One region of the Streptomyces huasconensis genome, then DNA from elsewhere that is predicted to be linked to it. Evidence: riboswitches for the same ligand, from Rfam matches in the RefSeq annotation. Region 1 holds a riboswitch; the other holds the start of a gene.
What was found. Region 1 has a riboswitch for cyclic di-AMP ahead of J2N69_RS27900 (M23 family metallopeptidase). Riboswitches for the same ligand answer to the same signal wherever they lie in the genome.
Positions count from the first base shown of each region.

Region 2: linked by a shared signal. The riboswitch ahead of J2N69_RS01975 (C40 family peptidase) and the one ahead of J2N69_RS27900 (M23 family metallopeptidase) in region 1 are both predicted to bind cyclic di-AMP.

Region 1 covers NZ_CP086119.1:6,135,127-6,139,980, reverse strand. The annotation lists gene J2N69_RS27905 (GntR family transcriptional regulator) at 1-583, opposite strand, end outside; gene J2N69_RS27900 (M23 family metallopeptidase) at 808-1,611, opposite strand; cyclic di-AMP (ydaO/yuaA leader) riboswitch at 1,625-1,786, opposite strand; gene J2N69_RS27895 (M16 family metallopeptidase) at 2,003-3,388, opposite strand; gene J2N69_RS27890 (M16 family metallopeptidase) at 3,385-4,758, opposite strand.
Region 2 covers NZ_CP086119.1:445,439-450,292, reverse strand. The annotation lists gene J2N69_RS01990 (ATP-binding protein) at 1-30, shown strand, start outside; gene J2N69_RS01985 (LysR family transcriptional regulator) at 59-976, opposite strand; gene J2N69_RS01980 (LysE family translocator) at 1,131-1,748, shown strand; gene J2N69_RS01975 (C40 family peptidase) at 1,899-2,372, opposite strand; cyclic di-AMP (ydaO/yuaA leader) riboswitch at 2,376-2,543, opposite strand; gene J2N69_RS01970 (hypothetical protein) at 2,946-3,254, opposite strand; gene J2N69_RS01965 (ATP-dependent Clp protease proteolytic subunit) at 3,262-3,897, opposite strand; gene J2N69_RS01960 (RidA family protein) at 4,010-4,411, opposite strand; gene J2N69_RS01955 (winged helix-turn-helix transcriptional regulator) at 4,515-4,854, shown strand, end outside.

The sequences.
Region 1 (4,854 bases):
GGCCGGCGGTGAGCGTCCTGGCCCGTTCCGCGTCCCCGCGGGCCACCGCGTCGACGATCGCCGCGTGTTCGGACCAGGAGACGGCGGGCGCGGCCGGGGGCTCCACGACGTACATCCAGGCGAGCTTGTGCCGCAGCTGGGTGAGCAGCGTGATGAGGCCGGGGCTGCCGGAGGCCTGGGCGAGCGTCTCGTGGAACCAGCCGCCCAGCGAGCGCAGATCCTCCCCCTGCCCCCTCCGCACGCGCTCCTGGCCCAGCCGCACGAGCCCGCGCAGGACCTTGAGGTGCGCCTCGGTGCGGCGGTGCGCGGCGCGGGCCGCGGCGAGCGGTTCGAGCACCGTGCGCAGCTCCAGGAGATCGGCGGCCTCCTGCTCCGTGGGCTCGGCGACACAGGCGCCCGCGTGCCTGCGCGTGACGACGAAACCCTCGGCCTCCAGGGTGCGCAGGGCTTCGCGCACGGGGACGCGGGAGACGCCGTAGCGACGTGCGAGAAGCTCCTCGGTGAGCCGGCCGCCCCTTTCGTAGACCCCGGCGACAATGTCGTCCCGGATGGCCGTGCATACCGACTGCGCGGGAATGCGCATGACCGGACCTCCGCTTTGATCCCCGCGAAACGCGGTCGACCGACACTCGTGCGTGACTGTCTCGCGACTCTATTGCAGGACTTCGGAATTTCCGATGGGGGGCCGGAATTCATGGATATCTTTTGGCCAAGCGCGGGCGGGCCTGGAAACGGCGCCGGAAACGGCGAAGGCCCCGGCTCGCAAGAGCCGGGGCCTTCGGTGAGGCGCTGAGCGCGTCGGAGAGGTCAGACGTTGACGCCGTGCGAGCGAAGGTACGCCACGGGGTCGATGTCCGAGCCGTACTCCGCGCCGGTGCGGGCCTCGAAGTGGAGGTGCGGGCCACTGGAGTTGCCGGTGGAGCCCGAGAGGCCTATCTGCTGGCCCGGGGTGACCGTCTGGCCGACCGTGACGCCGAGGGACGACATGTGGCCGTACTGGGTGTACGTGCCGTCGTTCATCTTGATGACCACGTTGTTGCCGTAGGCACCGCCCCAGCCCGCCTCGACGACGGTACCGGCGCCCACCGCGTGCACCGGGGTGCCGGACGCGGCGTGGAAGTCGACGCCGGTGTGGCTGCCGGAGGACCACATCGCGCCGCCGGTCTGGTAGCCCGTGGAGACGTACGAGCCGGAGATCGGGGAGACGTAGGTGTTCAGGCGCTTGCGCTCGGCCGCGCGGGCGGCGCGCTCCTTGGCCTCGCGCTCCTGCTTGGCCTTCGCCTTGCGCTCGGCCTCGGCCTTGCGCTTCTCCTCGGCGGCCTTCTTCTTGGCGGCCTCTTCGGCCTTCTTGGCGGCAGCCGCGTCGTCGGCGGCCTGCCGCTGGGCGGCGGCCTGCGCGTCGATGCTGTCGGCGAGCGAGTCGCCGACGGAGATCGCCTGGGTGAGCCCGGTGTGTTCGAGAGCGGCGTCGTCGGCGGCGGCGAGCGCCGGAGCGGCCAGGCCTCCGATGACACCGGTGGTGGTGATCGCGGCCACTCCCGCGACGTTCGCGGTCGTGCGGGTGAGGCGGCTGGGACGACGGTGCTTCCCGGTGGCACGGGTGAACGCCATGAAGCGGCTGATCCTTTCCTTCCTTCTCGCCTACCGGGTTAGCTGACGGGTTCGGAGCAGGAAGGTCTCCTACGAGTCCCTCGCCTGACGGCAAGGTGCCCGATTCACCCCAAGGGACGTGTGGGTCCCCGGCTCCCCTGGCTCGCGCCGTACGGGGACTCGGCGATGGCTGTCCGGTGCCGCGGATGCGACGTGATGCGTGACGAACAGTCGGACTGACGCTAAACGGACCGTCTTTCAATCGACAAACAGAAGGCCGTTTTTGTAGCGCACGCCACACGCCAGACATGCAACCACCATATGAATTCGGACATATGGGGAGTAGGCGACCCCGGTCACCGAAACGGTCACCGGGGTCGCGCTACCACCGAACTGGCGTCCTGACGGGGCCTCAGCCCGCGACCACCGTCACCTCGCCGATGCCGAGCGCCCTGACGGGCTCCTCGATCTGCGCGGCGTCCCCGACGAGGACCGTCACCAGGTGGTCCTCCGGGAAGGCGCTCACGACGGCCGCGGTGGCCTCCACGGTGCCGGTCGCGGCCAACTGCCGGTACAGGCGCGCCTGGAAGTCGTCCGGGAGGTTCTGCTCGACCTGGTCGGCGAGGGTGGCGGCCACGGAGGCGGCCATCTCGTACTTGAGCGGGGCCACGCCCACCAGGTTCTGCACCGCCACGTCGCGCTCCGCGTCGGTCAGGCCCTCCGCGGCGAGGGTGCGCAGGACCGTCCAGAGGTCCTCCAGCGCGGGCCCCGTCGAGGCGGTGTCGACGGAGCCGCTGATGGCGAGCATCGCGGCGCCCGTGCCGTCCGGGGCGGACCGCAGGACCTGGCTGAACGCCCGTACGCCGTAGGTGTAGCCCTTCTCCTCGCGCAGGACGCGGTCCAGGCGGGAGGTGAGGGTGCCGCCCAGGCAGTACGTGCCGAGGATCTGGGCGGGCCAGACCCGGTCGTGCCGGTCCGGGCCGATGCGGCCGATCAGAAGCTGCGTCTGCACGGCTCCGGGGCGGTCCACGATGACGACGCGGCCCGTGTCGTCGGCGGTGATCGCGGGCATCGGGCGGGGCTCGGCCGTGTCGCCCGTCCAGGTGCCGACGGTGTCCGCGAGAACGGCGTCCAGGTCGGTGCCGGCGAGGTCGCCGACGATCACCAGCGTGGACGTGGCCGGCCGGACGTGCGTCTCGTAGAAGGCGCGGACCGCGGCCGAGTCGATGGCCTTGACCGTCTCCTCGGTGCCCTGGCGGGGCCTCGACATGCGCGAACTCGCCGGGAAGAGCTGCCTGGAGAGCTCCTTGGCGGCGCGCCGCGCCGGGTTGGCCGCCTCGTGCGGGATCTCGTCCAGGCGGTTGCGTACGAGGCGTTCGATCTCGCTGTCGGCGAAGGCGGGGGCCCGCAGGGCGTCGGCGAGCAGGCCGAGCGCCTTGGGCAGGCGGGAGACCGGGACTTCGAGGGAGACGCGGACGCCGGGGTGGTCGGCGTGCGCGTCCATGGTGGCACCGCACCGGTCGAGCTCGGCGGCGAACTCCTCCGCCGAGTGCTTGTCGGTGCCTTCGTTGAAGGCCCTCGCCATGATCGTGGCGACGCCGTCGAGGCCCTGCGGCTCGGCGTCCAGGGGCGCCTCCAGGTGGACCTCCACGGCGACGACCTGCTGGCCGGGGCGGTCGCAGCGCAGCACCGTGAGGCCGTTGGGCAGCGTGCCGCGCTCGGGGGCGGGGAAGGCCCACGGCTTGGCCGTGCCGGCCTGGGGCTGGGGGTGGAACTGCATCGTCGCGGCCTCGGTCACTTCGCCGCCTCCTCTTCCTCTGCGGTCTCGGCGGCGGCCTCGGTGCCCTCGGCGGCCTCGTCGTCGGCGGCCAGGGGTTCGTAGACGAGCACCGCTCGGTTGTCCGGGCGCAGGCGGGCCTTGGCGACCTCCTGCACCTCCTCGGCGGTGACGTCCAGCACGCGCTGCACGGCGGTGAGGGCGAGCTGCGGGTCGCCGAACAGGACCGCGTACCGGCACAGTTCGTCCGCGCGGCCCGCGACGGTGCCGAGCCGGTCGAGCCACTCGCGCTCCAGCTGGGCCTGGGCGCGCTCCATCTCCTCCGGAGTGGGGCCCTCCGCGGCGAAGCGGGCCAGCTCCTCGTCGACGGCGGCCTCGATGACCGGCACCTCGACGTCACCGGAGGTCTTCACGTCCAGCCAGCCGAGCGAGGGCGCGCCGGCGAGGCGCAGCAGGCCGAAGCCCGCGGCGACGGCCGTACGGTCGCGGCGCACGAGGCGGTTGTAGAGCCGGGAGGACTCGCCGCTGCCGAGGACGGTGAGGGCGAGGTCGGCGGCGTCGCACGCGCGCGTGCCGTCCTCCGGGAGGCGGTACGCGGCCATGAGGGCGCGGGCCGGCACGTCCTCCTCGACGACCTCGCGCAGTTCCTTGCCGATGCGCTCCGGGAGGGAGCCGTTCCGCGGCGGCTGCTTGCCGTCGTGCGAGGGAATCGACCCGAAGTACTTCTCCACCCAGGCGAGCGTCTGCTCCGGGTCGATGTCGCCGACGACCGACAGGACGGCATTGTTGGGCGCGTAATACGTACGGAAGAAGGCGCGCGCGTCTTCCAGGGTGGCCGCGTCCAGGTCGGCCATGGAGCCGATCGGCGTGTGGTGGTAGGGGTGGCCCTCCGGGTAGGAGAGGGCGGTCAGCTTCTCGAAGGCGGTGCCGTACGGGACGTTGTCGTAGCGCTGGCGGCGTTCGTTCTTGACGACGTCGCGCTGGTTCTCCATGGACTCCTCGTCGAGCGCGGAGAGCAGCGAGCCCATGCGGTCGGCCTCCAGCCACAGGGCCAGCTCCAACTGGTGCGCGGGCATCGTCTCGAAGTAGTTGGTGCGCTCGAAGCTGGTCGTGCCGTTGAGGGAGCCGCCCGCCCCCTGGACCAGCTCGAAGTGGCCGTTGCCGTGCACCTGCTTCGAGCCCTGGAACATCAGGTGCTCGAAAAGGTGAGCAAGGCCGGTACGCCCCTTGACCTCGTGGCGGGAGCCGACGTCATACCAGAGGCAGACCGCGGCGACCGGGGTCAGGTGGTCCTCGGAGAGCACCACGCGCAGGCCGTTGGCCAGCCGGTGCTCGGTCGCTGTCAGGCCGCCGGAGCCGGCCTCGGCCGTGGCCGTGTGACCCATGGGCATGTACGTCCCTTCGATCGCTGGATCATCGTGATCATCGCTGGACCCAGAACAATTTCCTGCCAGTCCTGCCACTGTATGCAAGCGTGCGGACACCTG
Region 2 (4,854 bases), 5.7 Mb from region 1:
ACGGTGCCCGTCCAGCAGGGGCACCGCTGACGTCGCGCCCCTGGCCCTCCCGGCCGGCTCAGCCCGCGGCCGCCGAGCGCCCGAACGCCCCGCGCAGCAGCGCCCGGAAGGAATCCGCCGCGGGGTTCGACTCGTCGGTGCGGTACGCGACCGAGATCGTCCGCCGCAGGTCGCCGGGGTCGAGGAGCCGCATGCCGACCGGTGTCGAGGCGGTGCGCGCCACCATCTCCGGTACCACGGCCACGCCGAGCCCCGCGCTGACCAGGGCGCAGACCAAGGCGTAGCCGGGCGTGTCGACCACGACGGCGGGCGCCGCCCCGGCCTCGGCGAGGGCGCGCTCCACGGCCTGCCGGGGCGGGTGATCGGGCGCCATGCTGATCACCGGCTGACCGGTCAGCCCGGTGAGCGGCAGCCGTGACGTGCCGCTGGTGAGGGCGTGCCCCGGCTGGGTCACCAGGACCAGTTCCTCCACCAGGACGGGCTCGGCCGACACCGCGGCGGGCAGCGGCACCGGGTCGGCGGGCTCGTACGTATGGGTGAGGGCGAGGTCGACCGCGCCCTCCGCCACGGCCGCGACACCGGACGGTGGTTCGCGGTCCGTCACGGTCAGACCCACCTCCGGATGGGCCCTGCGGAACGCCGACAGGACGGGCGGCAGCAGGTGGATGCCCGCCGTCTGGAAGGTGCCGAGGCGCAGCCTCCCGCCCGAGAGCCCGGCGAGCCGCGCCAGTTCGTGCCGGGCCCGCTCCATCTCGTCGAGCACCCGGCGGGCGTGCCCCGCCAGCAGCTCGCCCGCGCCCGTCAGCCGGGCCCCGCGGTGATGGCGCACCAGAAGCGCGGCGCCCGCCTCCCGCTCCAGCTTGGCCAGCTGCTGGGAGAGCGCGGGGACGGTGTAGCCGAGGCGCTCGGCGGCGCGGGTGATCGAACCGGCCTCGGAGACGGCGATCAGGGCGGCGAGCCGCGTGGGGTCGTACATACGGATCTCCCGTCGGCGGCGCGCGCTTCGGCAGGGCCGGGCGTAGGGCCGGGCACAGGACCGGGCGCGTAGGGTCGGGCTAAACGGATGCTTAAGGCAGACCCAGGATATTCCACATACCTGCTGAAGGCTCGCGCCCGGCAGGCTGGGCGGCATGGACGCACAACTGGTCGCCTTCACGGGCGTCGCCGCGGGCATCGTCGCCCTGCCGGGCGCCGACTTCACCGTCGTCGTACGCAACGCCCTCTCCTCACGCAGGGCGGGAGTCGCCTGCGCGGTCGGTGTCGTCGCGGGGCTGCTGGTGCACACAGCGCTGGCGGTCGCGGGCGTCGCGGCGGTCCTCACGGCCGTGCCCGCGCTGTTCGGGGCGCTGCAGATCGTCGGCGGCGCCTATGTGCTGTATCTCGCCTGGCGCGCAGTGCGCTCCGCGACGCGGCCGCGGCCGTCCACGGGCCACGAGCCGATGGAGCGGGGCGGCGGTCTGCGGGAGGGCTTCCTCACCAACGCGCTGAACCCGAAGGCGTCCCTCACGTTCCTCAGTGTGCTGCCGCAGTTCGTGCCGGACGGCAGCCCGGCGATGCCGAGGACGCTGCTGCTCGCGGGCGTCGTCGTGGCGCTCGCCCTGCTGTGGTTCCCGGTCGTGGCCCTCACGGTGGACCGGCTCGGCAGGTGGCTGCGCAGGCCGCGCGCCGCACGGGCCGTCGAAGCCGTCACCGGCGCCGCGCTCGGCGCGCTGGGCCTGGCGCTGCTCCTCGCACCCCTGCGGACGTGAGGGTGCCCCCTCACGCGGAGGGGGCGGCCTCTCGTCGCGCGGCCCCGCCCGCCGTGCCGGACGCACTGCGGACGGTGCCGGGCGTGTGCCCGGCCGGGCGCGGTATGCGGGTCCACGGACCCCCGCGGCCGGCCGGGCGCGGCAGGCGGGCTAGCGGACCCGGCCGTACCAGACGCTCTTGCTCCAGATCTTGTCCTTGCGTACCACGGTCCCCCTCTTCGGTGCGTGCCAGATGCGGCCGTCACCCGCGTAGATCCCGACGTGGTAGACGTTGCGGCCCGAGTGGAAGAACACCAGGTCACCGCGGGCCCGCTGGGACTTGGCGATGTGCCGCGTCTTGTTGTACTGCGCGGCGGCCGTGCGCGGCAGCTTCTTGCCCGTGCGCTTGTACGAGTACAGCGTCAGGCCCGAGCAGTCGAAGCGGTGGGGTCCCACCGCTCCATAGCTGTACGGGGAGCCCTTCTTGGACGCCGCGATCTTGAGCGCTTTCGTTCCGTGGGTGGCTGCCTCGGCTTCCGACGTGAGCCCGGGGGCCATGACGGTGCCGCCCACAACGGCGAGGGTGAGGGCCGAGACGGCCCCGGTCCTGCCGAGCAGCGACGGAACGTGATTCAGCGCGGTCATGCGTAACCCTTCGTCAGCCGCCTGTGAAGGATGACCTGTCGGGTTCGGGCAGGCGAAGATGCCCGGCCGCGTCATGCTCTGCGGCTTCACCCCAAGGGCGTCGTCCGGACTCTCCGGACGGGCCCGCCTTGATTGGGTCCTCCACTCCTGCCGATGCACCGATGTCGACCGGTCATCCGGGCGGCGGCAGGACTCGGCGTCCGCCCGGATCGCCCCGCCGCTGTGGCGGAGGCATGTCGTCGGAAGGGATCTTGACCCGAAAACAGCTCGAAAACCGAGTCGAAACGACGTTTTGTGAGGCTACTCACGACTGACCTGTTCGGGTGGACGCTGCCGAATTCGACCTTCCGCGGCCGTGTCTGACGACGGTTCGACCAGCACTGGAACGATCCATTCCGCTCTCGTCGTAGGTGTTTCGCGCAACTCCCGGCCGCGTGATAAGGGAGTCCCAAATACGCCAACTGAGGTAGCCCATCTGGTCCGTTTCGAAACGGAACCGGACGTTCTACCGAACGGAACGCGTCGTTCAGCGGGTGGCCGCCTCCCGCGGGCGGGAGGCCGTCGGCGGGCGGTTCACCGGCCCGCCGACGGCGGCACGCCCACCCGCCCGGCCCGCCGCTCGCCGTCCAGGACGCGCAGCGCCCGGGCGAGCGTGGCGGCGTGGACCTCGTTCTCGCCGCGCTGATGCATGAGGGTCAGCGCGTCCCGCAGGGCCGTCGCCCGGCCGACCAGGGCCTGTGCGGCGCGCAGACCGCCGTAGGTGTGCTCGGTGCGGGCGGGGTTGATCCGGCCGAGCAGGTCGACGACTTCCAGGTAACGGTCGATCAGCTCGGCCTCCGCGCGGGTCAGAGCGGGCAGCGGGGGCAGCTCGGGTGGCAGCATCCGCGGGTCACCTCGTCCCGTGCGTGCCGGACGAGGTCTTGCGGCTCGCGACGATCCGGTCCACGAGCCCGTACTCCACGGCGGCCCGGGCGTCGAGGATCTTGTCCCGCTCGATGTCGGCGGTGATCCGCTCACGGCTCTGTCCCGTGTGCCGCGCGAGCAGTTCTTCGAGGAGTTCCCGGGTCCGCGCGATCTCGTCGGCCTGGATCGCCAGATCGCTGGCCTGCCCCTGGATCGGCTCGGAGAAGGAGGGTTGGTGGATCAGGACCCGGGCCCCGGGCAGTGCGTACCGCTTGCCGGGGGTGCCGGCCGCCAGCAGGACGGCGGCGGCCGAGGCGGCCTGGCCGAGACAGATCGTCTCCACGTCGCAGCTGACGAACCGGATCGTGTCGTAGAGGGCGGTCATCGCGCTGAACGAGCCACCGGGGGAGTTGATGTACAGCGAGATGTCACGGTCCGGCGCGAGGTACTCCAGATGCATGAACTGCGCCATCACGTCGTTCGCCGACGTGTCGTCAACAGGCGTGCCGAGAAAGACGATCCGCTCTTCGAGCAGCCGGGAGTACGGGTCCATGGTCCGCGTCCCCGAGCTGGTGCGCTCGGTGAACTCGGGCAGGACATGACGGGCGGACGGACGGTACATGGCACGCCTCTCTTGTACGGGTCGACGGACGAGACCAGCTCCGTCAAAAATGTACAGGACGTACGTTCGGTGCGTGAGGGGATGCCCAGGTCCACCTGCGAGGCGAGTGCGATCAGGCGGGCAGCCGCATGTCGACGACGAAGCTGATCTCGACGACCTGGCCGGGGAAGGTCAGGTCGGTGACGCCGACGACCGTGCTGGCGGGACGGTGGCCGCCGAAATAGGCCAGGTTGCCTTCGGCTGCCGCCGTGGCGTACTGCCGAAGGTCCACCACATACAGGTTCTGGGAGACGACCTGGCGCCGGGTGGCGCCGTAATGGCCCAGGATCTTGTCCAGGTTGGTGTACGTCGCCTGGAGCTGGGCGGTGAAGTCGTCCGCATAGCGGAAGGCGCCCGCCTCGTCGAGTGAGAGCTGTCCGGAGACGTGGATCAGCTCGCCGGACCTGATCGCCTGCGCGTAGCCGAAGTCGCTCTCGGCCGGAATGCCGTGCTCGAAGACGTCGATGGCTGTCATGGTGTCCGCCCCTCCCTGAGGTGCTCTCTTGTGGTTACCCGGGAACTGTAGGAGAGTGACCGCCGACCTGGAAGAACGCACTTTTCGGTGACTGGGGAACCTGATGGTGACCAAACAACTGCTCAAGGGCCTGCCTGAGGACGCGGACCTCAGGCGCGCGGACTCGCTGGCGCGGGAGATCTTCTCGGACGTCGCCAACAAGTGGGCGCTCCTGATCATCGAGGCGCTCGGTGACGGCACGCTGCGCTTCAGCGCCCTGCGGGACGAGGTCGAGGGCATCAGCCACAAGATGCTCACGCAGAACCTGCGCATGCTGGAGCGCAACGGCCTCGTGGAGCGGAAGGTGCACCCGACCGTGCCGCCCCGCGTCGAGTACACCCTCACCGACGCCGGCCGCGGTCTGCGTGCCACGGTCGACGCCATGTGTGAATGGACCCACCGCC